One region of the Streptomyces sp. NPDC025793 genome, then DNA from elsewhere that is predicted to be linked to it. Evidence: riboswitches for the same ligand, from Rfam matches in the RefSeq annotation. Region 1 holds a riboswitch; the other holds the start of a gene.
The links. A riboswitch is a leader RNA that binds a small molecule or an ion and turns the genes downstream of it on or off. The one in region 1 is predicted to bind S-adenosylmethionine.
Positions count from the first base shown of each region.

Region 2: it holds a riboswitch for S-adenosylmethionine, as region 1 does, so the genes downstream of both, ACZ4MF_RS10695 (putative leader peptide) here and ACZ4MF_RS01775 (aminotransferase class V-fold PLP-dependent enzyme) in region 1, are expected to answer to the same signal.

Region 1 covers NZ_JBVHMR010000001.1:366,680-369,861, forward strand. Annotated here, with positions in the region: gene qcrB (cytochrome bc1 complex cytochrome b subunit) at 1-180, shown strand, start outside; gene trpD (anthranilate phosphoribosyltransferase) at 307-1,371, shown strand; SAM riboswitch class IV at 1,446-1,562, shown strand; gene ACZ4MF_RS01775 (aminotransferase class V-fold PLP-dependent enzyme) at 1,744-3,120, shown strand; gene ACZ4MF_RS01780 (Lrp/AsnC family transcriptional regulator) at 3,158-3,182, opposite strand, start outside.
Region 2 covers NZ_JBVHMR010000004.1:102,784-105,965, reverse strand. Annotated here, with positions in the region: gene ACZ4MF_RS10705 (ATP-binding cassette domain-containing protein) at 1-165, opposite strand, end outside; gene ACZ4MF_RS10700 (ABC transporter substrate-binding protein) at 169-1,788, opposite strand; gene ACZ4MF_RS10695 (putative leader peptide) at 1,984-2,100, opposite strand; SAM riboswitch class IV at 2,134-2,247, opposite strand; partial or broken gene ACZ4MF_RS10690 (DUF1684 domain-containing protein) at 2,302-2,494, opposite strand; gene ACZ4MF_RS10685 (hypothetical protein) at 2,712-2,966, shown strand; gene ACZ4MF_RS10680 (SAM-dependent methyltransferase) at 3,039-3,182, opposite strand, start outside.

The sequences.
Region 1 (3,182 bases):
CAGTACGAGCCGGCCGCCATCGGTCCGGTGGTCGACGAGAACGGGGTCCAGCGCAAGGTCGGAACCTCGGAGAAGCTGCGGGCCAAGCTGTCCAGCGCCTACTACGGCGAGGACAACCAGATCCCGAAGCCGACCGTCGACGAGTACAAGGAGATCACGAGCGGCCACGGCCACCACTGATCCCCGCGTCGCCACGCCACGCCGAAGGGCCCCGTCCGCAAGCCGGACGGGGCCCTTCGCCCTGTCCCGGGGCCGATAGGGTGGGATCGGACGACGATTTCGCAGGTACGACCCTCAGGAGCGACCATGAGCGCTGTGACCCCCGCTGGAGGCGACACCGCGGCGGGCCGCTCCTGGCCCGCCCTGCTGAACGGCCTGCTGAACGGCGAGAACCTGTCCGCCGACGACACCGCCTGGGCGATGGACCGGATCATGCGCGGCGAGGCGACCGACGCCCAGATCGCCGGGTTCGCGGTGGCCCTGCGGGCCAAGGGACAGACGGTCGAGGAGATCACCGGCCTGGTCCGCACGATGTACGAGCACGCGAACGTGATCGAGGTGCCGGGCCGCACCGTCGACATCGTCGGCACGGGCGGCGACGGAGCGCGGACGGTGAACATCTCCACGATGTCCTCGCTGGTCGTCGCCGGTACGGGCGCCAAGGTCGTGAAGCACGGCAACCGCGCCGCCTCCTCCGCCTCCGGTGCCTCCGACGTCCTGGAGAAGCTGGGCGTCAACCTCGACCTCACGCCCCGGCGGGTGGCCGAGGTCGCCGAGGAGGCCGGCATCACCTTCTGCTTCGCGGTCAAGTTCCATCCGGCGCTGCGTCATGTCGGCGCCGCCCGCGGCCAGTTGGGCATCCGGACGGTGTTCAACCTGCTCGGTCCCCTCACCAACCCGGCGAAGGTGCGGTCCCAGGCGGTCGGCGTGGCCGTCGCGCGGGAGGCGCCGATCGTCGCGGGCGTGCTCGCGGAGCGCGGCAACTCCGCGCTGGTCTTCCGCGGCGACGACGGCCTGGACGAGCTGACGACGACGGCCACGTCCCATGTCTGGGTCGTACGGGACGGCAAGGTCACCGAGGAGGTCTTCGACCCACGCGACGTCGGTATCGACCTCGTCCCCGTGGAGGCCCTGCGCGGCGGCGACCCGGCCCACAACGCGGAGGTGGCCCGCCGGCTGCTGGACGGCGAGCGGGGCCCGGTCCGGGACGCCGTCGTACTGAACTCGGCGGCGGCCCTCGTCGCCCTGGACCCGACGGACACCCCGCTCGCCGAGCAGCTCGGCGCCGGCATGGCCCGGGCCGTCGAGTCGATCGACTCGGGCGCGGCGAAGCGGGCGCTGGAGCGCTGGGTGGCGGCGACCAACGCATAGCGGTCACGACGGGCGTCCCGCGATCCGGACCGGGGTTGCGGGACGACGATCAGTTGACGTAGGTTCCTGAACCAGGTCATGAGTGACAGTCATGAGGCCCCGGCCGACTGTCCGGCAACCCTCCGTCCGTGGCGGGGTGCCCCGGGTGAAGACCAGGTCGTAGGCAGCGAGGTCTACGGCAAGCGCGGACCCCTCGCACACTTCTGAGAGTGTGGGGCCAGGGGTCCTGGTCGTTCGAGGGAGCCTTCCGTGAGCAAGCGAATGCGATAGGGCCGCAGAGCCCCGCCTCCGCATCCCCTTTTCTCTTCTTTCCGTACGCCGCCCCGTGTCGTCTTCGGCTCCTTCGGCGTACGTCCTCACGGGAGTCCACTCATGTCTGTCTTCACCGCTGCCGCCGACCAGTCCGTTTGCTCCCCCCTGCCCGTTCTGGGCCGGGATGTCACCGTCCCGCTCGTGACCGGTGGCGAGGTCACCTACGCGGCGCTCGACTACGCGGCCAGCGCCCCCGCGCTCCAGCGCGTCTGGGACGACGTCGCCGCCTACGCGCCGTACTACGGCAGCGTCCACCGCGGCGCCGGCTACCTCTCGCAGCTCTCGACCGACCTGTTCGAGAACGCCCGCAGGACGGTCGCCGAGTTCCTCGGCTGCCGCGCCGACGACCAGGTGGTCTTCACCCGCTCGACCACGGACTCGCTCAACCTGCTCGCCCGTGCCCTGCCCGCCGGCTGCCAGGTCTTCGTCTTCGAGACCGAGCACCACGCCTCCCTGCTGCCCTGGCAGGACGCGCGGGTCACCTACCTCAACGCCCCGCGCACCCCGCGCCAGGCGGTCGAGACCCTGGAGCGGGCCCTCGCCGACCGCACTGCATCTATTCAAGAGGGGTACGGCCCGGCCCTGGTCTGCGTCACCGGCGCCTCCAACGTCACCGGCGAGCTGTGGCCGGTGCGCGAGCTGGCCGCCGCCGCGCACGCCCACGGCGCCCGGATCGTCCTGGACGCCGCCCAGCTGGCCCCGCACCACCCGGTGGACGTGCGCGACCTGGACGTCGACTGGGTCGCCTTCTCCGGGCACAAGCTGTACGCGCCCTTCGGCTCCGGCGTCCTCGCGGGCCGCGCGGACTGGCTGCGCGCGGCCGAGCCGTACCTCGCGGGCGGCGGCGCGAGCCGCACGGTCACCCGGCGTCCGGACGGGGGAGTGGCCGTGGAGTGGCACGAGAGCGCCGCCCGGCACGAGGCGGGCTCCCCGAACGTCATCGGTGCCTACGCCGTCGCGTCGGCCTGCAAGGCGCTCACCGAGGCCGGCTGGGAGAACCTGGTGGCCCGCGAGGAGCACCTGATCGCGAAGGTCCGCGCGGGCCTGGCCGCGGTGCCGCAGGTGAAGGTGCTGTCCCTGTTCGGCGACGACGCCCCGCGCGTCGGCGTGATCTCCTTCGTGGTGGAGGGCTGGAACAGCTCCCACTTCGCCGCCGCGCTCTCCGCCGAGTACGGCATCGGCGTCCGCGACGGCCTCTTCTGCGCCCACCCGCTGGTCCGCACCCTGCTCGGCAGCGACCCCCAGACCCAGGGCGAGTGCGGCGCCCCCGAGGCGGCCCCCGGCGAGAAGTCCCTCAACGCCATCCGCGTGAGCTTCGGCGCGGGCACCCCCGACGAGCACGTCGAGCGCTTCGTGACCGCCGTGCGGGAACTGGTGACCGAGGGTGCCCGGTGGACGTACCGCACGCAGGACGGCCGCTGCGTGCCGGCGGTGTGAGGGTTCGTACGCCCGTTCCGAGGCGGCTTTCAGCCGGTCAGGAGTCCAGTCCGATCGCGAAG
Region 2 (3,182 bases), on a different contig from region 1:
GGCGGCGATCTGCCGGGGGTCGACCTGCCCCGAGTCCATTCCGGCACTGGCCATCGCCGTGACCGGGTCGCCCGGCAGGTAGTCCAGCACCAGGAACGAGACCGTGCAGGCCGCCCAGAGCACCCCGGCCGCCTGGCCGAGCCGTTTGATCACATAGCGGCGCACGGGCTAGCCGATCCAGGTGTCGTGCAGCTGGATCCGGCTGGAGGCGTCGAAGTCCAGGTCGTGCACCCTCTTCGAGACGCCCAGCTGGGTCTGCAGCTCCACCACCGGCGCGTAGTAGGCGTTCTTCACGATCAACTGCTCCGCCCGGGCGACCAGTTGCTCGCGTTCGGCCGGGGCCGTGGTCGTGGCCTGCGCGGACAGCGCCGTGTCCAGATCCCCCGCCGGCACGCGGTAGAAGTTGGCGAGCCCGGTGGAGAAGGAGCTGCGCAGGATGTCCGGGTCGGCACGGGTGCCGTTGCCCCAGGCCGCGTCGTAGTCGCCCGACTGGAGCGTCGGGGCGAACCGGGTGACCTGGAGCTGCTTGAGGGTCACGGCCACGCCGATGGCCTTGAGCTGCTGCTGGACCAGTTCCAGCGCGGGCTGGTTGGTGGCCGCGTTGGGGAACCAGTCGATGGTCAGGTTCAGCCTCGTGCCGTCCTTGGTCCGGATGCCGTCGCCGGCGGTCTTCCAGCCGGCCGCGTCCAGCAGGGACCTCGCCTTCGCCGCGTCGAAAGCCAGATCCGTGCCGAGGCCGGTGTAGTCGGGCGTGGTGTGCGCGAGGATGCTGGTGGCCGCCCGGGTGCCGGTGGGGAACACCGTGTCGGCGATCTGCTGCCTGTCGATGCCGAACACGATCGCCCGGCGTACCCGGGCGTCCTTCAGCAGCGGTCGCGCGTTGTTGAACCCGAGGCCGAACACCACACCGGGGTTGGCCCGCCGCTGGAGAGTGACCCGGCCTCCTCCGAGCGCCGCCTCGTCGGCCCTGCCGACGCTGCCGATCGCGTCCACCTGGCCGGACTGCAGACTGCCGGTCCGTACCCCCGCCTCGGGGACGACCTTGAACACCAGCCTGTCCAGGTACGCCTCGCCCCTCTTGCTCCACAGCGAGGAACCCCAGGCGTAACCGCTGCGCCGGGCCAGGGTGATCGACTGGTTCTGCACGTACCGCTGCAGCGTGAAGGGTCCGGAGCCGATCACTCCGGCACTGCACTTCTGCTGCGGTGTCCTGTGCACGCTCGCCGATGACTCGATTCCCAGCGAGTGTGTCGAAGTGGCCTGCAGGAACTGGGCGTTGGGCTTCCTGAAAGCCACCCTGACGGTGAGGGGGCCGACCACTGTGGTGCTCCTGACGCCGCTCAGGTAGCCCTCGGCCAGCGTGCCCAGCGCGCCGAGCTTGGGCACCGCGTCGAAGTTGTCCTTGACCACCTGAGCGGTCAGCCCGGACCCGTCGCTGAAGGTGACGCCCGACCTCAGGTGGAAGGTGAACGTGGTCGCGTCGGAGCTGATGTCCCAGCTCTTCGCCAGCCACGGCACGATCTTGCCGGTCCTGGGGTCCTGGTCCGTCAGGGAGTCCACGATCTGGCGCACCGAGTAGATGGTGTCGTTGCTGGCGACCTGCTGGGGGTCCACGCAGCCGGCGTCCGAACCCACCGCGAAGGTCAGGGTGCCGCCGGACCTCGCCCGGCCGCTGCCCGAGCCGGAGCCGGCGGTGCTCGACCCGCACGCGGTCAGCAGCACACTGGCGGTGAGAAGGGCGGCCAGCGCCGTCCATCGGGAGGATCTGACATCGGCAAGTGCAGTCACGGAAGGGTTTCTCCTACTCGTGTCACCAGGCACGGGGTGCCGTCCGAGGCACGGCCGCGCACGGGCGTGCGGCCCCGGCCGACAGGCGGAAACGGGGATCAGACGGAAACGGGGATCAGGCGCGGGACGGGGATCAGACGGAGACGGGAGCGGCCACGGCCGCTCCCGGCCGTCGACCGGCGGCGGGAAGGCCCGTCAGTCCTGACAGAAGCAGCTGGTCGAGCGCTTCAGGTCGATGTGGCGGCGGCGCGCAAGCCGGGAGAACACCATCGCGACGGCGAAGGAGGCACGGGGGCCGTCGCTGCGCCGCATGACCCTCCTCCGTGTCTCCGGCCCGGTCAAGGGGCCACGCGCTTGCGGGGATCGTCGGTGATTCCGCCGGGCTGTCACCTGGAGTACCCCGCCGCGTGGGAGGGTTGCCGGTCAGCGAGCCAGGGCTTCACGCCGACACTCGATGTCGATCGCGATGCTACGGAGCGGTCTCGGCGTACGTCAATGCCGTCACCGGCCGCCCTACGACCGCCCGGCTCGGGATCCGCCGCGTTCGCGGGGAATCTTCTGACCTGCCTCGATCGCCACCGGCAGTCGGTTCTCGGCCGGTGGCAGCGGGCAGGTGGCCAGGTCCGTGTAGGCGCACGGCAGGTTCGCGGCGCGGTTCGAAGTCCAGGACGACCGTACCGTCGGCGGCGGGCGCCAAGGACGCCAACCGGCCGAAGACGCGGAAGGGTTCGGCATTTGTGACCGGTGCGACGGGCGCGAACCCGGTGGGGCCCGCGGAGCCGGACAAGGGCGTTCCTGCCGGGGCGTCGCCACCACCGACACGGCGCTCGAAGAGCCGCTGATCCCAAATTGCTAAAAGACCCGCGTATAGGCTCATATCGCGTCAATTCAGGACTGCGTTCCCCGTAAGAAAGGGTCGAACCATGCGTAGGATTCAGCGCGCTGCCGTCGTGGCCGCGGTGGTCACGGGGCTGTCCGCCCTCGGCGCCGGCGCCAGCTTCGCCGACGGCTACGACGCCCCTCCCAGCCCTCCGCAGATCACCGCCGTGGCCCATTCACAGGCCCGCGCCGTAGCCGTCGGAGGCGGCACCGCGGTGGCCAACTCGCAGGCCAACGCCGTGGCGACGTGGGGCGGATACCAGTACGGTCAACCGCAGTACGCCGCCCCGTCGGCGTGACGCGGCCGACCGACGTCGGGCGCGCGGACGTCGCTGGTGCCCAGCCGGTCGAACGACCCGGCCGGGCCCCGGCTAGCGTTTGATGCCCACGCCCGCCCACAGACTGATCTGGGCGTCCGTGGGCTCCGTCCCGTCGGCCGGTCCGGCGGGCCGCCAGCGGTGGCAGCACACGATGCCGGGGTCGATCAGGTCGAGTCCGTCGAAGAAGCGGCGGAC